Regions from separate parts of the Buttiauxella sp. BIGb0471 genome, predicted to be linked through region 1. Evidence: predicted binding sites of a transcription regulator. Region 1 holds the regulator's gene; each other region holds the start of a gene.
The links. Region 1 encodes LexA, which represses DNA repair genes until DNA is damaged. Its sites were predicted from a motif close to TNCTGTATGTACATACAGNA; they were not measured.
Positions count from the first base shown of each region.

Region 1 (7,533 bases):
ATTCGAGGTTTATAACAATGAAAATGAAAAAAAGTCTCCTCGCACTCTGCCTTTCCGCAGGGCTGCTCGCCAGCATTCCCGCAGTGAGCCTGGCTGATGTGAATATCGTTCCACAAGACATTTCTGCGGCGCCAGCAGTGCCGAGTTCAGCGTTACAACAGCTACAGTGGACGCCCGTCGATCAATCAAAAACATTAACCACAACACTGGCTACCAGTGGTCAGAGCCTAAGCGCAGGTGATATTACTGGCCCAGTTGCGGCTTATAGTGTGCCTGCAAATATTGGCGAATTGACCATTACGCTCACTAGTGAAATCAGTAAAAACGCGGTATTTGCGCCGAACGTACTGGTTCTTGACCAGAACTTGACGCCGGCTGCCTATTTCCCGTCGAGCTACTTTACCTATCAGGAACCGGGCGTGATGTCCGCCGATCGCCTGGAAGGGACGATTAAATTGACCCCAGCATTGGGGCAGCAAAAACTCTATTTGTTAGTGTTCACCACCAACAAAGACACACAGCAAACCACCAAAATGCTCGACCCGGCGAAAGCCTACGCAAAAGGCACGGGTAACGCGGTACCGGATATTCCAGACCCTATTGCCCGCCATACCACCGACGGTCTCTTGAAAGTGAAAGTCAAAACCTCTTCAAACTCCAGCATTCTGGTTGGACCGTTATTTGGTTCATCAGGCCCAGGCCCGGTTACTGTGGGTAATACCGCAGCACCAGCCACAACCTACGTTGCCCCGGCAGCCGTTGCTGCACCAGTGGCTGCACCCGCGCCAGCCAAGAAATCTGAGCCAGTGCTAAGTGACACAGAAACGTACTTCAACCAGGCAATCAAAGATGCCGTAGCGAAAGGCGATGTAGACAAAGCCCTGAAACTGCTCGACGAAGCTGAACGCCTGGGATCGACGACTGCCCGTAAAACTTTTATCAGCAGTGTAAAAGGCAAGGGGTGACCGTCTCCCCGCAGTGCTGATGTTTGAGGTTTGGTGCGCTCATTGAGCGCACCTTTTTTTCTTCGTCATCCTTCGAGCTGACTCGGCGTTGTTAAACGCTTGTTGTGCTTTTCCTGCCCCGCTATACCTATTCTGCGTTACAATGATTTTCGGTTTTGTTTCGGAGAAATTCACATGTCTGACGCGCTTTCGCCACTGCGCGCCTTACGCTTTGAGGCGACGATCCCCGAGGGGCTGAGTGCATCGCTTCTTGACTGGTTGTTGCTTGAAGATTCAATGACCAAGCGCTTTGAACAATATTGCTCGCGTGTCAGCGTGCGTATTGTGCGTGAAGGTTTTTTCGATTCGCGTGCCGATATTCCTGAAGCTGATTTGCTGCCTGAAGCTAAACGTTACTGGTTGCGTGAAATCATGCTCTGCGGCGATGATGAACCCTGGCTTTTAGGGCGAACCATCGTTCCTGAATCTACCCTCGAGGGGCCAGAGCTTGAATTGCAGCAACTCGGAACCACACCTCTTGGGCGTTACCTGTTTAGTGCATCTTCCCTGACAAGGGATTTCATTGAGATTGGCCGCAATGAGGAGCTGTGGGGGCGTCGTTCCCGCCTGAGATTAGCCGGAAAACCATTAGTGCTGACCGAGCTGTTCCTCCCCGCATCCCCGCTGTATGTAGAGGAAAAATAATGGAGTGGAGTCTGAAACAGGGCAAATGGCAGGCCTATCAGCGCCTGATGCGGCTTGATAAGCCGATTGGCTCGCTTTTATTGCTATGGCCCACGTTATGGGCGTTGTGGTTAGCGACACCGGGTGTGCCGCCGCTGACCATTTTATGTGTGTTCATCGCTGGTGTCTGGATGATGCGAGCTGCGGGCTGCGTGGTAAACGACTACGCCGATCGTAAATTTGATGGGCATGTTAAACGCACGGCGCACCGGCCCCTGCCGAGTGGGGCAGTCAGCGAGAAAGAGGCACGCATCTTATTTGCCGTGTTGGTTCTGTTGTCGTTTTTACTGGTGCTGACACTCAATACCATGACAATTTTGTTATCGGTAGCGGGGCTGGCATTGGCCTGGGTTTACCCGTTTATGAAACGCTATACCCACCTGCCGCAGGTGGTGTTAGGTGCGGCATTCGGCTGGTCAATTCCAATGGCATTTGCTGCGGTGAGTGAATCTGTACCGCTGAGTTGCTGGCTGATGTTTTTGACCAATATCTGCTGGGCCGTGGCTTACGACACGCAATACGCGATGGTCGATCGCGATGATGATTTAAAAATTGGCATTAAATCCACGGCGATACTGTTCGGGCGCTATGACAATCTGATCATCGGCATTTTGCAGATTACAGTGATGGTACTGCTGGCAGTGATTGGTTGGCTGAACGGGTTGGGTGGGGCGTTTTACTGGTCGATTGCACTGGCGGGCGCGCTATTTATCCATCAGCAACGTCTGACTGCGAACCGCGATCGCGACGCCTGTTTCCGTGCATTCCTGAATAATAACTACGTTGGGCTGGTGTTGTTTATTGGTCTGGTGCTGAGTTACCTGCACTTCTAAAACATGTCCCTCATCCCGGCCTTCTCCCCAAAGGAGAAGGAGAAAACCGGGCAATCCCCTCTCCTGTGGGAGAGGGTTAGGGTGAGGGCATTACTCAGTCGCAGCCTGCGACGTCGCACTTTCAATCGTCAAACGCACATCCGGCATGATCAGCTCTGCCAGCATCTGGTAGACCTTCATGGTTTCGGTTGGCTCCGCATCTCCGGTATCGCTGATATAGCCTTCATCACGCAGGGTTAACACCAGCGAGGTGAACACGGCTTTATCAAAGAACTCCGGCGCGTTAATACCATGCAAAACAGACAAGCGCTGGGCAACGGTGCGGCTTTCGCGTTCCAGTGTCCCGCGGTTGATGGACGGATTAGCGCTCAACAGCCAGAAAGTAATCGCGTAACGCTGCAGCGTTTCACGAACACCCGCAGCCAGAAGCTGCATAGTGCGTGAACGAGCCGGGTTAATCAGCACTTCATCACCCGCAAGAGTAATCAGTTCCTGACGAACCATCTCATTGAGCAGCGCATCCATTTCACTGACAAGCTGTGCCTTCTCCCAGCGCAGGAAAAGCTCAGCTTTCAGCATCGGGTAGAGTAATTCGACCTGACGCAGAAGCTCTCCGCGTGAAATGTGGCGATGCTGCGTGATAATCGCGGCCAGCAGAGAAGGCAACACCAACATATGCAAAATGTTGTTACGGTAATAAGTCATCAGTACCGCCTGCTCACGCGGCAGAATGATGATGTCACCGATAGTATCTTTCTCTACTTCAAACTTGTTCATTTGCAACGCGTGTTCAATCAGCGCTTCTGCTGGCTGGTCTGGTGTGGTCGCATCTGGTGAATACGGCACATTACGCAACAGGCTCAGGTAGCAGTTGAGCTGCTCGGTCAATTGTTCACGAGTAAGTGAACGCTGACGCGACGCAAGTAATGCGGTACAGCACAGGTTCATGGCATTCGCCGCCCCTGCATTGTTGATACGCACCATCAGCTCGGCAGCAATTTCATTGACCGTTGGCGTCAGCCACGCCGGGCGAATCGCTTCGATTGGGTCGATTGAATCACGCCATTCAGGAACGCGCTGATTGAGGAATGTCATCAACGGCATCGGTTCGCCGAAGTTCACATAGCCCTGGCCGAGGTTACGCAGCTTGCTCAGCCCGCGCACCATCTGCATAAAGCTCTCTTTCTCTTTGGTCGCTCCACGCAGTTCTTTGGCGTAAGTCCCCACTTCCATTACATGCTCGTAGCCAATGTAAATCGGCACCAATGTAATTGGACGAGTACCGCCGCGCAGCATGGCCTGAATGGTCATCGACAGCGTGCCGGTTTTCGGGTCAAGCAAACGCCCGGTACGGGAACGCCCACCTTCCACAAAATATTCAACGGAATAGCCACGGCTAAACAGCTCGCCAAGATATTCACGGAACACGGTGGAATAGAGTTTGCTGCCTTTAAAGGTACGGCGAATAAAGAACGCGCCCAGGCGACGGAAAATCGGGCCTGCTGGCCAGAAATTCAGGTTGATACCCGCCGCGATGTGCGGAGGAACTAGCCCCTGGTGATAAAGCACGTAAGACAGCAGCATGTAGTCCATGTGGCTGCGGTGGCAGGGCACATAGACAATCTCATGGCCGTCATGAGCCAGTTGGCGCACACGCTCAGCGTTGTGAACGTTAATGCCCTGGTACAAACGGTTCCACGTCAGACCTAACACGCGGTCGGTCAAACGAACGGCTTCATAAGAGAAGTTGGCGGCAATCTCTTCCATCAGCGCGACAGCATTTTGCTGTGCTTTTTCATGGGAGATTTTCTTGCTACGCGCTTCGTCTTCTACCGCGCGAGCGATAGCTTTTGATGCCAGAAGTTTGTTAAACAGATCCTGACGCACCGGCAGACGCGGGCCAACAGTCGCTAAACGCTGGCGAGCGAAGTGCATACGTGCCACGCGCGCCAGTTTCTGAGCGATTTTTTTATCTGTGCCGTGATCGGTTGCCATCTGGCGCAGCGAAACCGGTGCGGAAAAACGCACAAAGCTGTCGCGGCCAAGCCAGGAGACGGCGAAGAATTTCTGAATGCCGTTGAGCATTCTTAATGGCGGATTCACTTCGCCTTTTTCGCGCCCCGGTGAACGGCCAAACATGACCGAAACAGGCACCATCTGCACATCCAGATTGGGATTGCTACGGTGCAAATCGAGGTAATCATGGAACAGCTTGATCGACTCTTCTTTTGGCGTGTAATAAGTGAATACACGCGGCCCACCATGGATAAAGACATAGCGCGGCAGCACCGCTCCGTCGATTTCTAACGGCTCGAGAGGGTCGGGCAAGTTATGCGCGAGGCATTGAGCGCGCAGCGTTAATAAGTCCGCCTTTGAGTTATAGGGCAGCACGTACATTATTGGACGTGTGGGATCTAAGCCCAGTTCGGCTTGTGGATCTGCCGGAATAGACTTGCTCTTTACCAGAACGCCTAATGGTAAATTAAGTAATTTGTAGTAGATTCTTGGCCAGCCTGACATAAACGATGTAAAGCCTCAGGTTAATGATGCAAATTCGCCGCAAGAATATCAGAATCTGACCCAGATTTCTGTGGCGTTATAATTTTGACAAGCATTGATGCAAATAATTTGAAAAGGTTGCCCAAAATGGCGAGTAGTACCACTGGACTTACCCGTATTATCAAAGCTGCAGGCTATTCATGGAAAGGGCTAAAAGCGGCCTGGATCAACGAAGCTGCTTTCCGCCAGGAGGGCGTTTCGGCTGTCATCGCCATTGCTATTGCCTGCTGGTTAGATGTTGACCCTATTACCCGTATTTTACTGATTGGTTCAGTCGTGTTGGTGATGATTGTCGAAATCCTCAATAGCGCTATTGAGGCCCTCGTTGACCGTGTTGGTACTGACTATCACGAGCTTTCCGGGCGAGCGAAAGATATGGGCTCAGCCGCCGTATTAATCGCCATTATCCTTGCAGTAATTACCTGGGTCACGCTGCTTTGGCAGCATTTGCGATAGTCTTTCCAGAATAGTTAAGTGCCTGGTTTTTTGCTCAATTTGTGGTTCCAAATTCGCCTTTAACTGTATATACTCACAGCATAACTGTATAAACACCCAGGGGGCGGAATGAAAGCGTTAACTACCAGGCAGCAAGAGGTGTTTGATCTTATTCGGGATCATATCAGCCAGACCGGCATGCCACCGACACGTGCCGAGATTGCTCAACGTCTGGGGTTCCGTTCTCCGAACGCTGCGGAAGAACATTTAAAAGCTCTCGCCCGTAAAGGCGTGATTGAGATTGTTTCCGGCGCTTCGCGTGGCATTCGTTTGCTGGTGGAAGAGATCACCGGTATCCCGCTGGTTGGGCGCGTCGCTGCGGGTGAACCACTCCTTGCGCAGCAGCATATCGAAGGCCATTACCAGGTAGATCCTTCATTGTTCAAACCGAATGCCGACTTCCTGCTGCGCGTCAGCGGGATGTCTATGAAAGACATCGGTATTATGGACGGTGATTTACTGGCGGTGCATAAAACTCAGGATGTGCGTAACGGCCAGGTTGTTGTTGCGCGCATTGATGATGAAGTCACCGTTAAACGTTTGAAACAGCAAGGGAATACCGTTCACCTGCTGCCAGAAAACAGCGAATTCGAGCCGATAGTGGTTGACCTGCGTGAGCATAACTTCTCGATTGAAGGGCTGGCTGTTGGGGTTATTCGCAACGGCGACTGGCTGTAAAATCTCTTTAGGTGATGCGTATTTAAGTACGCATCACTGTCTTAATTCTCTTTGATCTCCTTCAGGAGAGGTCATGCAATTATTCTCCACAGCGGATCGTGCGCTCTGGCGCCTCGCTTTACCCATGATTTTCTCCAACATTACCGTCCCGCTGCTTGGCCTTGTCGATACGGCTGTTATTGGTCATCTGGATAGTCCTGTTTATCTCGGTGGTGTCGCGATTGGAGCGACGGCTACCAGCTTCCTGTTTATGTTATTGCTGTTTCTGCGCATGAGTACCACCGGCTTAACCGCCCAGGCCTTTGGCGCAAACAACCCCTCCGCTTTAGCTCGCGCACTGGTTCAGCCTTTATTGCTGGCACTCGGAGCGGGTATTGCCATTGTCTTGCTGCGCGAACCACTAATCTCGCTGGCTCTGCGTATTGTCGGCGGTAATCAGGACGTGCTCTTTCAGGCGCGACGTTTTCTTGAGATTCGTTGGCTAAGTGCCCCGGCCTCCCTGGCTAATTTGGTCTTGCTCGGCTGGTTGCTGGGCGTTCAATACGCACGTGCGCCGGTTATTTTGTTAGTGGTCGGTAACGTTCTGAATATTGTGCTCGACGTGTGGCTGGTGATGGGGCTGCATATGAATGTTCAGGGGGCAGCACTCGCTACCGTCACGGCTGAATACGCCACATTTATCATCGGCTTGCTAATGGTGAAAAAGGTCATGGGCCTGCGTGGAATCAGTGGTGAAATGCTTAAACAGGCGTGGCGCGGTAATGTTCGGCGTTTGTTGGCGCTTAACCGCGACATCATGCTCCGCTCGCTGTTATTACAGATCTGTTTTGCCTCCGTGACCATCTTTGGAGCGCGTTTGGGTAGCGAAATCGTCGCGGTGAATGCGGTACTAATGACGTTGCTGACCTTCACCGCTTACGCGCTCGATGGTTTTGCCTATGCCGTTGAGGCACATTCCGGGCAGGCTTACGGGGCTAGAAATCGGGGGCAATTACTCGAAGTCTGGGGAGCTGCATGTCGACAGGCCGGTTTAGTCGCACTGGTATTCGCCGCCGTTTATGCCTTATTGGGTGAGCAAATTGTTTCCCTTTTGACCTCAATTGCTGAGCTGCAACGGCAAGCGGATATCTATTTGTATTGGCAGATAATTTTACCCGTTGTCGGCGTGTGGTGCTATTTGCTCGATGGCATGTTTATTGGCGCAACTCGAGGGACTGAAATGCGCAATAGCATGGCTGTCGCGGCGTTGGGCTTTGGCCTGTCGATGTTTACCGTACCGT
Region 1 covers NZ_JANUEU010000010.1:35,091-42,623, reverse strand. The annotation lists gene malM (maltose operon protein MalM) at 18-965, shown strand; gene ubiC (chorismate lyase) at 1,140-1,649, shown strand; gene ubiA (4-hydroxybenzoate octaprenyltransferase) at 1,649-2,521, shown strand; gene plsB (glycerol-3-phosphate 1-O-acyltransferase PlsB) at 2,612-5,041, opposite strand; gene M2371_RS20945 (diacylglycerol kinase) at 5,168-5,536, shown strand; gene lexA (transcriptional repressor LexA) at 5,645-6,253, shown strand; gene dinF (MATE family efflux transporter DinF) at 6,327-7,533, shown strand, end outside.

Region 2 (7,533 bases), on a different contig from region 1:
GCAGGTACTGGATAGTCACGGCGTTAAAACCGTCAATAAAGTGCAACTTGGAACCACTCCCGTTGTGCGTGGAGCGATAACCGCAGGCGAGCTGGATATTTACCCGGAATACACCGGTAACGGTGCGTTTTTCTTCAAAGATGAAAAAGATGCGGCGTGGAAAAATGCGCAGCAGGGCTACGAGAAAGTCAAAAAACTCGATGCCGAAAAAAATCACCTGGTGTGGCTAACACCCGCGCCCGCAAACAATACCTGGACCATTGCGGTGCGCAAAGACCTGGCTGAAAAAAACAAACTCACCTCGCTTGACGATCTCAGCGCGTATCTGAAAAAAGGCGGTGAATTTAAACTGGCGGCTTCCGCTGAATTTATCGAACGCTCCGATGCGCTTCCTGCCTTTGAAAAAGCCTACGGATTTAAACTCGAACAGCCGCAATTATTATCGCTGGCAGGTGGCGATACGGCGGTCACCATCAAAGCGGCGGCGCAGCAAACTTCTGGCGTGAACGCGGCAATGGCCTATGGAACGGATGGCCCGGTTGCGGCACTCGGTTTGCAAACTCTGAGCGATCCGAAAGGCGTGCAGCCAATCTACGCGCCAACGCCTGTTGTGCGTGAAGCGGTGTTAAAAGCCTACCCGGAAATGGACGCCTGGTTAAAACCTGTGTTTGCATCTCTGGATGAAAAAACGTTACAACAGCTTAACGCCAGTATCGCGGTGGAGGGGTTAGATGCCAAAAAAGTGGCGGCTGACTACCTGAAACAAAAAGGCTTCGTAAAATAGCTTTTTGTGTAATAAATCAAGGACGTACGTTTGCTCAAAATTCATAATCGCGTCCTGCTACTGCTGGTTTTTTTGCTGGTAGTGGCGGGCGCAGTATTACCGTTTATCAACTTTGCACCCAACCGCCTGGTTTCCGGGGAGCCTATCGCGCTCAGCCAACTCCCGGCGCAAACCTGGTTGCTGTTCTCTGTCCCGGTATTCGTTCTGGCAATCCTCGTGCTGACACCATGTCGGCCACTCCCGTTGTTGCTGACTCTCATGGTGGGCGAGTTCCTGTTCATCGCCATTTTGTGGCGGCTTGGACAAACGGCGACGCAATTTGCTCAGCAAGGCAGCACGCTTGCGCGGACATCGCCCGGCAGCGGATTGTGGATGTCGTTAACGCTGTGCTTGCTACTGTGTGCCGATGTTATCAACCGCCTGACGGCAAAAGTACTGTGGCGATTGCTGCTTAATCTGCAAATCTGGATTGTGCCTCTTGGTCTGTTACTCATCGGGTACTTTGCCGATCTTTCTTTGCTAAAAGAGTATGCCAATCGGCAGGAAGTTTTTGACGATGCTTTATTGCGCCACCTGGCTTTGCTGGTCGGAACGTTGTTGCCCGCATTACTGATTGGCGTGCCGTTAGGTGTGTTTTGTTATACCCGTTCGGCCTGGCAATCCTCGGTGTTTTCGGTGCTCAACGTCATTCAAACCGTGCCGTCGGTAGCCTTATTTGGTTTGATGATTGCGCCACTGGCGGGGTTAGTCAAACTGGCGCCATGGTTGGCTTCGCTCGGCGTGAGTGGGATTGGCGTCGCTCCAGCGTTAATCGCCCTGGTGTTGTACGCGCTATTGCCCCTGGTACGTGGCGTGGTCGCCGGATTGCAGCAAGTCCCGCGCAATATTATTGAAAGTGCCGAAGGCATGGGCATGTCGCGCTGGCAGATATTCTGGCAGGCGGAAGTGCCACTGGCGCTGCCGGTTTTGTTGCGCAGCCTGCGCGTCGTTTGTGTGCAAACCATCGGTATGACGGTGATTGCCGCGCTGATTGGGGCCGGTGGTTTCGGGGCGATCATTTTCCAGGGGCTGCTCAGCAGTGCGCTGGATTTAGTGTTGCTCGGCGTGATTCCGGTTATTGCATTGGCGGTTATTTTTGACGCACTTTTTAAACTGTTTATCTCATTGCTTGAGGAAAAACAGCCATGATTGAATTTGAAAATGTCAGTAAGTTTTTCCAGGGCGAGGCGGCGGTCAGTGATTTGTCGCTGAACATCAAAGAAGGGCAGTTCACGGTGCTGATTGGCACTTCCGGCTCGGGCAAGTCCACTACGCTGAAAATGATTAATCGCCTGGTGGAGCACGATACCGGGCGCATCCGCTTTGCGGGAGAAGAAATCCGTAATTTTGATGCAAAAACGCTGCGCCGCCGGATGGGGTATGCGATTCAGTCTATTGGCCTGTTCCCGCACTGGAATGTGGCACAGAACATTGCCACCGTGCCGCAATTGTTGAAATGGCCGAAAGCGCGAATCAACGCGCGTATCGACGAATTGCTGGACTTACTCGGCCTTGAAGCCGCGCAGTTTCGTGACCGCTATCCGCATCAGCTTTCTGGTGGGCAACAGCAGCGTGTCGGTGTGGCACGGGCGCTGGCGGCTGACCCGGAAGTGCTGCTGATGGATGAGCCATTCGGCGCGCTCGATCCCGTCACCCGTGGGGCGCTACAGCAGGAAATTATCCGTATTCACCAGTTGCTCGGGCGCACCATTGTGCTGGTCACGCACGATATCGACGAAGCGCTGACCCTTGCCGACCGTATTGTGCTGATGGACAACGGGCAGGTGATTCAACAGGGCACGCCGTTGGAACTGTTAACCCGCCCGGCGACAGATTTTGTGCGTGATTTCTTTGGTCGCAGCGAGCTGGGCGTGCGGCTGCTTTCGCTGCGCCATGTTGCCGACCGGGTACGAACTCATGAGCGAATAGAAGGTGAGCCGATAAGCGAATCCGTCACGTTACGTGAAGCGCTGTCGTTGTTTGTCCATCGCCAGTGCCGGCAGTTGCCGGTGGTGAATCAGCACGGTGAACCCTGCGGCGTACTGCATTTTAGTGATTTGGTTGAGGGTGAAAATGCGCCTGCTACGTGATCCCTTATTGTGGCTGATTGCGGTATTCATCGCATTATTGGCGGTGATGCCGTACAGCAGCACATTGTTTAGTTGGCTGTTTCCAGAGCTGGAAAGGCCGGTTTATCTGCAAGACAGTTTTATGGCGCTGGCATTTAAACATTTGATGCTGGTCGGTGTTTCCAGCGTGGTGGCTGTTGTGATTGGTGTCGGGTTGGGCGTTGCAGTGACGCGCCCGGCGGGGCTGGAGTTTCGATCCCTGGTTGAAACCATTACCGCTGCCGGGCAAACCTTCCCGCCGGTGGCAGTGCTGGCGATTGCCGTTCCGGTGATGGGTTTTGGCCAACAGCCTGCCATTATCGCGCTCGTGCTTTACGGTTTATTGCCCATTTTACAAGGGACGTTGGCGGGAATAGGGGCGGTGCCGGAAGCGACAAAAGAGATTGCGATGGGGGCCGGGATGAGCCGTTGGCAAATGTTACGAAAAGTGGAGTTACCATTGGCGGCACCGTTGATTCTGGCGGGCATCCGAACATCGGTGATTATTAATATTGGTACTGCGGCGATTGCGTCAACCGTGGGTGCCAGCACTTTAGGCTCACCGATAATCATTGGTCTGAGCGGTTTTAACACCGCATACGTGATTCAGGGCGCTTTACTGGTTGCGCTGGCGGCAATTGTTGTCGACCGCCTGTTTGAGCGCGTTTTGCGTCACATCACGCGCCATGCAGAATAACGATATAACCTACCAGCATCACGCCGCCAATTCCGCCGATAGCCATGACCAGCATGCCGCCCACGAGGGCAATTTTACTCAGTTTCATCTTCGCTCCTTATATTGCGGGGGAGATTATAAGATGAAGCCGGCTTGTTAATGAACCTTTAAATTTATCTTATGCGTGCTCAGTCGTATGGCCATTGCTCATCAGCGGGAAAATTTGCAGGCCCGCGCAGCGCCAAAGTTCCAGTTGGTCGAGCTGGTGAGGGGTGGGTGTATCACCACACCATACCAATAATGTCTGTTGGGCGAATATTTCTGGACGAAGCTGATGCAGCGGGTGCGCCAGCACATCAATCCGCCAGCCTTGTTGGATTGCCATCCATGCCGCCATCCACAAACGCGTGGTATCTGGCGTGTCCCAGCCCACCAACAACGCATCTTTACCGCTACGCTTACGTGCCGATGAGAGACATAACGCGATGTAATTAATCAGCGCGCCGTCCAGCAGGCTTAACAGGGTATTGAGGGTGACTTGTTGGCATTGAAGGCGACGACGCAGAGGGGTGTAGAGTTGTTGAACAAGCGTTTCAGCCGGATAATCACGACCCACATCCGCAATCCAGGCGCGAAGACGAGAAGGGTTACCGCTTTGCAAATGGTGAAGTAACAGTTCCTGGCGTTCTCGCCAACCACTTTCCATATCCTGAAGTTCGCCGCTCAGAAGGGCTTTCACCTTGCTGACCTGAACCCCATTTTCAATCCAGTGTTTGATTTCACGGATGCGTTCGATGTCGGCATCATCAAACAGCCGATGGCCTCCATCCGTTCGCTGCGGTTTCAGTAGCCCGTAACGCCGTTGCCAGGCACGCAACGTTACGGGGTTGATATCACAAAGCACAGCCACTTCACCAATGGTAAAAAGTGCCATGTTATCCCCACAGTCTGCCCGGGAAGCCCCCGTATAACTGTAGTCAGTCGCATAGACTCTGTGTAATTTTTAGTTACCGATGTAACAAAAAATTAATCGTCGAAGTACCAGTAGCCCTGATTAACCAGTTCGGTCAATACGTTAACAAACTCGGGGTTTTGCAGCGCATCGCCCAATTCGTTTTGGCTTACCGTGGTGTAACGGCACAATGCATCAGCCGCCTGCGGAACCGGGGCTTCCATAGGTTCGCTATTGACGAAGAACTGACCATCAACATTGAGAACACGTAAACCACTTAAGCGCGTCAGACATTCGCCGCCGAGCAAAGCGTCGACGATTTCGTCTTGCTGATAGGGCGGTTCAGCCGGTGCGACATCGAGTTCGTGACGCGGAGTGGTGACGAAGCGGCCAAACCACTGTTTGAAATCTTCAGGCTGGCTGATGACTTCCATCATCATGTCGCGCAGGCGATTGAGCTCATAGCTTTCAACTTTGCCAGGATGCTCGCGAACCGTTAAATCCGGGTCGCTGTAGTGCTCGCCACCTAAATCGTTTTCCAGTGCGTAATCCGCAAAGCTGCTGATCAAATCACGGCCATTTGGCCCACGGAAACCCACGGAATAATTGAGTGCCGTTTCATGCGTGAAGCCATCGTGTGGGAAACCAGGCGGAATATACAGAATGTCGCCAGGCTCCAGATCTTCATCAATAATCGGTTCAAACGGATCAACGTGCAGTAAGGCCGGATGCGGGCAGAACTGGCGCATTGGCAGTTTATCGCCCACACGCCAGCGACGGCTGCCCATCCCCTGAATGATAAACACATCGTATTGGTCGATATGCGGACCCACACCGCCACCCGGCACCGAGAAGGAGATCATCAGGTCGTCTAAACGCCAGTCAGGCAAAACACGGAATGGACGCACCAGTTCCGCAGACGGTGCATGCCAATGGTTTACGGCTTGAGCCAGCAGCGACCAACCGGTATCACCTAAATTGTCAAAATGCTCAAATGGCCCGTTAGCGGCTTGCCATTGGCCATTGGTATGGCTGACCAGGCGGCTGTCCACTTCTGCTTCCATAGCAAGACCGGCTAATTCGTCCGGGGTAATCGGATCGACAAAATCAGGAAACGCATTTTTTAAAACGACTGGCTTTTTCTGCCAGTATTTCGCCATAAACTCAGGCCAGTCTAAATTGAGTTGATAATCCATTTTTTGATACCAGTGGAGGATAAACGGGCTAGATTATAGAGAGGCTCGCCCACAGGCCGCCTTGTTGTGTATCAAGGCTTGCTCACAGTAGCGGCGAAAAAACAATACAGCCCTACAGCAAAAAGTGGGACAATAGTGGCTGTTTATACAGTAGAAGTGGTTCCCATGGCTTTGTCCTCCGCGCAAAAAGAGCAAATCGCCGCCTGGTATAAGGCGCTACAACAGCAGATCCCGGACTTTATTCCGCGCCCACCGCAACGGCAGATGATTGCAGAAGTGGCAAAAACACTGGCGGGTGAAGCGGGGCGTCATCTGGCGATTGAAGCACCGACTGGCGTGGGGAAAACCCTTTCTTACCTGATTCCGGGCATTGCGATTGCCCGCGGCGAACAAAAAACGCTTGTGGTCAGTACCGCTAACGTCGCATTACAGGATCAAATCTTCAGCAAAGATTTGCCCTTGCTCCGCAAAATTATCCCTGACTTAAAATTCACCGCCGCCTTCGGGCGCGGGCGTTATGTATGTCCGCGTAATCTTGCTGCACTCGCGACGGACAACCTGGCGCAGGGCGACTTGTTGGCGTTTCTCGAAGATGAAATGGCTCCGACCAGCAAAGACGAACAACAGCGCTGCGGCAAGCTGAAAACCGATCTTGATGCGTACAAGTGGGACGGGCTGCGTGACCATGCATCACAAAATATTGAAGATGATTTATGGCGGCGTCTGAGCACCGACAAAGCCAGTTGCCTGGGGCGAAATTGTCACTGGTATCGTGAATGCCCGTTCTTTGTGGCGCGGCGTGAAATAGACGATGCGGAAGTGGTGGTCGCGAATCATGCGCTGGTAATGGCGGCAATGGAAAGTGATGCTGTGCTACCTGAAGCCAAAAACCTGCTGCTGATTCTGGACGAAGGCCATCATTTGCCCGATGTCGCCCGCGACGCGCTGGAAATGAGCGCGGAAGTCACGCCCGGTTATAGCCGCTTGCAGCTTGATCTCTTCACTAAACTGGTGGAAACCTGCATGGCGCAGTTCCGCCCCAAAAGCCCGCCGCCGCTGACTTCCCCGGAACGTCTGACCAACCATTGCGATGAAATTTACGAACTCTTGAGCTCGTTTAGCAGCATTGTGTCGTTATGGCTGGCGGGGGAACAAGAAGCCGAATATCGCTTTGAAATGGGCGTTCTTCCTGAAGAACTGATGGTGATTTGCAAACGGCTGGCGAAGCTGATGGAAGGGTTGCGCAGCCTGTCAGAAGCGTTACTCAACGATCTTGGCGAAAAAACCGGTAGCCACGATATCGTGCGTTTGCATCGCGCGTTATTGCATATGAATCGCGCGCTGGGTTATTTCGAGACGCAGAGCAAACTGTGGCGGCTATCAGCGATGGAACAGGCATCTGGTGCGCCGGTTTCAAAATGGGTGACGCGGGAAATCCGCGAAGGCCAGCCGCATCTGTTCTTCCATTGCGTGGGCATTCGCGTCAGCGATCAGCTTGAAAAACTGGTGTGGCGCAATGTGCCGCATGTCATCGTCACTTCTGCCACGCTGCGCTCATTAAATAAATTCGACCGCCTGAAAGAGATGAGCGGGTTAGACGAACATGCGGGTGACAGGTTTGTGGCACTGGACTCGCCGTTTAATCATGTCGAGCAAGGCAAACTGGTCATCCCACAGTTAACCGTCGAACCAACGATGGAAAATGAAGCCCAGCATCTGGCTGAAATGGCGGCGTTTTTCCGTGCCGAACTGGTGAAAGGTGAACATAAAGGCATGCT
Region 2 covers NZ_JANUEU010000002.1:239,303-246,835, forward strand. The annotation lists gene M2371_RS07640 (ABC transporter substrate-binding protein) at 1-784, shown strand, start outside; gene M2371_RS07645 (ABC transporter permease) at 815-1,972, shown strand; gene M2371_RS07650 (ABC transporter ATP-binding protein) at 1,969-2,913, shown strand; gene M2371_RS07655 (ABC transporter permease) at 2,897-3,628, shown strand; gene M2371_RS07660 (membrane protein) at 3,609-3,716, opposite strand; gene M2371_RS07665 (MerR family transcriptional regulator) at 3,786-4,541, opposite strand; gene M2371_RS07670 (cupin domain-containing protein) at 4,634-5,755, opposite strand; gene dinG (ATP-dependent DNA helicase DinG) at 5,921-7,533, shown strand, end outside.
Region 2: a site for LexA is predicted at 5,889-5,908, ahead of dinG (ATP-dependent DNA helicase DinG). Genes of this name have one in related genera too.

Region 3 (7,533 bases), on a different contig from region 1:
AGTTGTTGTGACGCTGTGCTTCTCTATTCCTGGTTACTTAGAATTCAGAAACAAAAAACCCCGCCGAAGCGGGGTTTTTTTATAACGGTAACTTATGCCGCAGGCTGAGTTACAACGTCTTTGATACCTTTAACTTCGATCTCAACGCGACGATCTGGAGCCAGGCAATCAATCAGTTTAGCTTTAGGAGCTACGTTATCACAGGTGTTGCCAGTAACTGGGTTAGATTCGCCCATACCGCGTGGGGAGATCTTGTTAGCTGGGATACCTTTAGAGATCAGGTAATCAACAACAGACTGTGCACGTTTGTCAGACAGTTTCTGGTTGTATTCATCAGAACCGATACGGTCTGTGAAGCCCAGAACAACTACTGAACCATCTTTCGGATCAAGGTTGCTCAGCTGAGTATACAGCTGATCCAGAGCTTGCTGACCTTCTGGCTTCAGAGTTGCTTTGTTGAAGTTGAACAGAACGTCAGACTTCAGGGTGAAGTGCTTGGTCTGTACTTCTGGAGCTGGAGCTGGAGCTGGAGCTACAACTGGAGCTGCATCGTACTGACCGAAACGGTAAGAAACACCCAGGCTCAGCATGCCGTTGTCTGGACGAGTACCAACTGTTTGTGCGTCACCGATGTTGCTAACCCACTGGTAATCCAGACGAGTTGCGATATCACGGGTGATTGCGTATTCAACACCAACTGCTGCCAGTGGGGAAACGCCAGTGTCGTGGTCGCTAACGCGGCGGACATCACCAGTAGTAACGTTACGATAGTTACCTTGGGAGTCTGCACGCCATACCATACCACCCAGACGAGTGTAGATATCCAGTTCGTCAGTGATTGGGTAGCTCAGTTTAGCAGCCAGTTGAACGCCTTGCGCTTTGAAAGCACCGTTATTCACGCTGCCGGTGTAAGCCATACGGCCCAACCAGTCATAACCCATTTCAAGACCAACGTACGGGTTAACCTGGTAACCACCGAACGCACCAGCACCCAGTTGGCTGTTGTGAGTTGAACCATTGTTGTTCTCATAGCCGTTTCCGTAGAAACCGGTGTCATGGAACTGGGACCAACCCAACTTACCACCTGCATACCAGGTATTATCTTTCGGTGCGGCCTGCGCTACGGTAGCGAAGCCAGCCAGTGCCACTGCAATCGCGATAGCTGTCTTTTTCATTTTTTGCGCCTCATTATCATCCAAAAAGGCCATGAGCTTTAAAATCGCTCTAAAGCCCAGGGTTAAATCCTTCGCCCGAGTTTATGCTCACTTGTTACTCTACCGATCAATCGGTGTTATGGAAGAGCAACCCTGGCGAGCTAAAGTCTACAACGTAGTTGAAAACTTACAAGTGTGATGTCCGTCAGGCATATGAAAAAAAACGACTTGTGTACACATTTTCTAACAAGTTTGCGCAGAATTTATACTCAAAGATTTCTGGAGAATGCCGCTACAAGCGGCTTGAGACGCGGTTCCACTATGAATCACAAAGATTTGTCAGGAGCTGAAGAAAAGTTCCAGGATTTCTCTTAAATTTACTTAATGATACAAACTAGAATGAATTTTTAGGCCAGTTCGTGGTCGACACCCTGTTTTGGAGGTGTGCATCGGACGCATTATGAAGCCGATCGCATTACCCATTTCTGCTGCTGATGATAGCTGCAAATGTTCTTCATCTGTTAATTCTTTAGGCAACCAACCGATGACCACGCTGTAATTTCCAGTCTGCAATGCTTTTACCATAGCATCTACGGTGAAAAGTGGATCTAACTGGCTCACCTGCATGACTTTTGTAAGTGGAAGACCTGCCGATTTAACCCATTGACGACTCAATTTTTGCTGTGGCGTTAGCCAAAGCTGCCAACGTGACTGTTGACCCAGTTGCTGGAGCAGGGGCAACAGAACCAGTTGCGTAACCCATGGCTGATCTTCGCTATAGATCACTTCACTTATCAACCCTTTAGTATTGTTACCTGCTGATGACTGAGTCAAAGAAGAAAGAGGGGCAACGTGAGTTAGAACGTTATGTGATTGCATAGTTAATCCCGCCTGATGGGTTACTGTATGAATATACAGTAATACCTGTCAGGCCAAAGATCAATCTAAATTTCGGAAAGCATATCGCAATTTCTTCACGTAAATCTGCAGAATGCGAAAATGTGATTGCCGTCTGTCATCAGGTTACCTATTTTCGTGTTACTGGAAACAGTAACAAGCCGTAATGATGTGTTATAGCATGATATTTAAGGATATATTCATGAAGAAGCGATCTTATACAAGGATTCATCAATCGAAAGAATGCTTATCCCCGCTAGGGGATATCAGCCATCGTTCATTATTTGGAGGCTATAGTCTGACGGTCGATAATGTCGTGTTTGCTATGGTTTCTGAAGGGGAACTTTACTTAAGAGCTTGTGAGCAGTCAGAGGTTTATTTTGTTAAGAGGGCGGCAGCGCCATTGCTCTATAACAAACGTGGGCGGACGATTGAACTTAATTACTTCCGAGTTGATGAAGGGTTGTGGAACGATCAAGAAACGCTTTTAAAGCTCTCATCGGATGCATTGTTTAGCGCCCGCCGTGAAAAATCCCGCCATAAGTCTCATCAACGACTCAAGGATCTCCCGAATTTAACCCACAGTCTGGAGATGATGCTGTGGGAAGCCGGTATTGCGGATGTCAGAACGCTACATGCTTACGGTGCAAAGCGGTCATGGATAAAGTTGAGGGGCGTGAATAAGGGGCTGGGAGTTAGAGTACTACTGGCGCTGGCGGGGGCGATTTGCGGTATTCATGAAGCAGCACTCCCGGCGACGACGCGCCAGGAGTTAGTTGAGTGGGGGCAGCTATACGAACAACGGCATGCGGGTTAATCGTACTGCTGTGTGACAAGCTGCTGGAGGCGCGAGATTTCTGGTAAAAGTGCAACCAACAGGCCAATTTGCTGAAGGACTAACGGCTCTTTGGTCTCTGGTTGCGGCTCCAGTGAAGTTATCCGCTCGGACAACCCTTGCAAGGCTTTTTGAACGCGTTCTTCATCGGCAGGCAGATGATGCAGTGCATCATCGACGTAACAGACGGCGTCATCAAGAAGCAACAAAATATCTTCATTGGTCAGCATCTCGCGGTGCGCGCCCAACGCCGAAATATAACTGTTAAATGTATGATTGAGGCACAATAAGCGAAATGCCGTTTCTCGCGCTTCCGGTGTGACTCTGGGCTCTGAGGACATGTTCGATACCACAGATGCCAGCTCCGCATCCTTGTTGTGTGCATCCCGGCGCGCAATACGATACTCCAGCCGGTTATCACGGCCTTGATGATATTGCTCGAGAATGGCATCCAGATAGCGGCAATTGGCATTGAATGCCCGTTCTACCACTAATGGCAGCCGACGGAATCGCCAGTCAGGCCAGATGAAACTCACCGCCGCCCATGCGATCCCACATCCCAAAAGGGTATCGAAAATTCGCGGCATTGCGACTTCAAAACCTTCTCCCAACAAGTTGAAACACAGCAATACCAGCAACGTGATGAACATAGTGGCGTGAGCGTATTGCACGTTGCGGAAGGCAAAAAACAGCACGCCGGTGATAACAATTAAAATCAGTTGCCCTTCGAGTGACGGCACAAAATAGAGAACCGGTAAACCGACTGCCACGCCGACTAACGTGCCAATTATACGAAGCGCTAAGCGGCGACGAGTGGCACTGTAGTTGGGCTGGCAAACAAACAGGCTGGTCAGAAGTATCCAGTAGCCATGTTTTAGCCCGGTAAACTGGATAAACGCGTAGCCGACGCACAGCACCACAGACATGCGTACCGCATGGCGGAATAAAGCAGACTCCGGTGTCAGATTGCGCTTCAGCCGTTGCCACATATCACCAAAGCCGGTCAAACGGTCATCAAGCAGGCGGTTTTCGATATTATTTTCCGGTGCTGCCAGCGCCTGCTCAGACTCAATCGTCGCCAGTTGAGCGTCAATTGCGCGCAAGTTACTCACCAGATAACCCAGTGCTTTTAATTCGTTCGCCAGTGCCGGGTCAGTTTTCAGCCTTTCAATCGCAGCGTCCAGATGTGTAAATGCACGCTCAAAGCGTGGATCGTGTTGATATTTCAGCCGCAGTAAAACAGAGCGCGAGAGCTGTAAACAGGCTTGAGATTGCAGGGACAGCAAGCGTTGAAAGCGAAACATAATATCGCTGTAGCGGAATTTGTCGCGCAGTGCCTGGTATTGAATATGTGATGAGCTTGCGCGTTCGTGAATATCCTGGGCGACAAAATAGTAGTGCAGCGTTCGGCGTGTGCCGCGCTGCCCACGATCGCCACGCAAACGCGTCAATAATGAACCTTTGGTCTGATTTAACGTTGTCACCAACTGGCTGTTAGCCATGGCAAGCTCAAGCATTGGAGCCTGGCTTTCTTCTTCGATATCGGGGTCAAAAAGCGTAGCTTTAACTTCAAGATAACGAGCGAGGCTTTCATAACAACGCGCCAGGTTATCTTGCAGCGGGCGGATGGGGAAAATCAGATGGCCTGCCAGAGTCAGCAAGTTGTACCAGATTGCACCTGCCAGCAGCAGAATCGGTTGTTGATACCAGTGGTCATATAAAGAAATACCCAACATGGTATAGATGGCAATGAGCAGCGCGCCAAAGGCGATGGTGGCATAACGCTGGCCTAAACCGCCCAGCAGAATAAATCCGCTGGTGGAAATCATCAATCCAATGCCAAACAGCAGCGGCCACGGATACAGCAACTCCACAGACGCCGAAGCAATAAAGAAACTCACCAGGGTTATCAGAAGGTTTCGCAAGCGCCCGGCCAGCCGGTCATCTAAATCGGCAAGGGCTGCAGCAACCACACCCAGGGTCAGCGGAATAGTGAGCTTAACTTCACCTAACCACCAGGGCAGGGCAGCAGTGCCAGTGAGCGCAATAAAGATGCGCAAGTTATACAGCCAGGCACTGTTCCAGGTATAACGACGCAGAATTGGACTAAGCATTAATACTCACTAAATTTGTCAAATTTACTGGAAACGACGGCGGGCGTTAGCTTCACGCGCAGCCTGTGCGACTTCGACAGAAACGACACGGCGGCCCACAGGCCAAAGCGCGATAACAGCGATTTTGAAATTAGCGATTCCCACAGGAATACCGATAATGGTGATGCACTGGGCGATACCGGTGGCGATATGAAGCACGCAGAGCCACCAGCCGAAAAATATCAGCCAGATGATATTCAGCAATGTACCACCGGTATTCATAATTGCGCTTTTACCCTGAGGGTTAAGTTCATCAACATGAATGGCTTCGTTACCGTACGGTACGAAAGAGAGTTTAGTAATCTCCCAGCAGGATCGTGTCAGCGGCAACGTGAAAATAAAAATGATACTGACCAGAGTGGCCAGCAACCAGGATAGGGTGGTCAGAAAACCGCCGAGTACAAAGTTCAATACATTAAGGACTGTACGCATAATCACTCTTACTGTAACTGGTATAGTTGGACAAATTAATAACCACAACAATTGTAACGCGTTTTTACTCTGGAGCGTCATTCCTTCGCCGGGTAAACTTAACCACAATCACCATTCTGGATCAGGCAAAGCGTAATGGAATTAAAAGCGACCTCTCTTGGCAAACATTTAGCACAGCACCCATACAATCGTGTGAAATTACTGGCTGCGGGTGTAGAGGTGAAAGGTGAACGTCACGAATACCTTATTCCATTCAATCAGTTAATTGCTATCAATTGCAAGCGCGGTCTGGTCTGGGGCGAGCTGGAATTTGTGCTGCCGGATGACAAAGTGGTGCGTTTGCATGGTACAGAATGGAATGAAACCCAGCGCTTTTATCATCATCTTGATCAGTTATGGCAGAGCTGGAGTGTCGAGATGAGTGAAGTTGCGGCGCAGGTGCTTCAACAGCAGTATGCCGAGATTACGCGCCGCATCCAGCAGGAAAAATGGTTCAAACGCAGCGATATGCAGGCATTGCAGCAAAATGTACGCGTCGCTTTTTCTGCATTGCCACTCCCGCAGGCAAGGCTGGAGGATTTCGATAATTGCCGCGAATTATGGATGCATTGCAAAGCCTGGCTTGAACAAGGTGAGACTCGTCGCCATCAGCGTAATACCGCGTATACCAATCATATGCTTGAAAAGCATGCTGATTTTTTCCAGAAAATCGAAAGCTCACCGCTCAATCATTCTCAGGCACGCGCCGTAGTCAACGGCGAAGACTCACTTTTGGTGTTAGCGGGAGCCGGGAGTGGCAAAACTTCGGTGCTGGTGGCTCGTGCGGGTTGGTTACTGCAACGTGGCGAGGCCAGCGAAGATCAAATCTTGTTATTGGCTTTTGGTCGCAAAGCCGCTCAGGAGATGGACGAGCGTATCGCTGAACGCCTTCATACCGACGCGATTTCAGCCCGTACCTTCCATGCTCTGGCGTTGCATATAATCCAGCAGGGCAGCAAAAAAGTGCCGCGCGTCAGCGATCTCGAATCCGATACCAACGCGCGCCACCAATTACTGATTGAATGCTGGCAGCAGCAATGCCGTGAGAAAAAAGCACAGGCGAAAGGCTGGCGTGAATGGTTGCGAGACGAGTTGCAATGGGACGTGCCGGAAGGCGAATACTGGAAAGACGAGCGCCTGGCGAAACGTCTGGCGAGCCGTTTAGACCGTTGGCTTGGCCTAATGCGAATGCACGGTGGTTCGCAGGCTGACATGATTGCTTCTGCGCCGGAAGACATTCGAGATCTCTTCGCTAAACGCGTCAAGCTGATGGCCCCGTTATTAAAAACCTGGAAGACGGCACTGAAAGCCGAAGAGGCCGTCGATTTCTCAGGGCTGATTCATCAGGCCATTAATGTGCTGGAAAAAGGGCGATTTATCAGTCCGTGGAAGCATATTTTAGTTGATGAATTTCAGGATATTTCGCCTCAACGCGCAGCATTGCTGGCGGCGCTGAGAAAACAAAACTCGCATACTTCGCTGTACGCGGTGGGCGATGACTGGCAGGCAATTTATCGTTTCAGCGGTGCAGAAATGTCGCTGACAACCGCATTCGCTCAAAACTTTGGCGATGCAGATCAATGTGCGCTGGATACGACGTACCGCTTCAATGATCGCATCGGCGAGATTGCTAATCGTTTTGTGCAGCAGAATCCGCATCAACTTGCTAAGCCGCTGAACAGCCTGTCAAAAGGTGATAAAAAAGCCGTCACGTTATTGGCAGACGACCAGCTTGAAGCTCTGCTCGATAAAATGAGCGGATATGTGAAACCGCAAGAACGCATTCTGGTGCTGGCGCGTTACCATCATCTACGCCCAGCTATCCTCGAAAAAGCCGCAACGCGTTGGCCTAAACTTGCCGTCGATTTTATGACGATTCATGCCAGCAAAGGGCAGCAAGCAGACTATGTTGTGGTTCTGGGATTGCAGCAGGGGAAAGATGGTTTCCCGGCCGTGGCACGCGAATCTGTCATGGAAGAGGCGTTGTTGCCGCAACCTGAAGACTATCCTGATGCGGAAGAGC
Region 3 covers NZ_JANUEU010000002.1:398,165-405,697, forward strand. The annotation lists gene ompA (porin OmpA) at 93-1,175, opposite strand; gene sulA (SOS-induced cell division inhibitor SulA) at 1,536-2,033, opposite strand; gene M2371_RS08355 (TfoX/Sxy family DNA transformation protein) at 2,254-2,868, shown strand; gene yccS (YccS family putative transporter) at 2,865-5,000, opposite strand; gene M2371_RS08365 (YccF domain-containing protein) at 5,025-5,471, opposite strand; gene helD (DNA helicase IV) at 5,607-7,533, shown strand, end outside.
Region 3: a site for LexA is predicted at 2,055-2,074, ahead of sulA (SOS-induced cell division inhibitor SulA). Genes of this name have one in related genera too.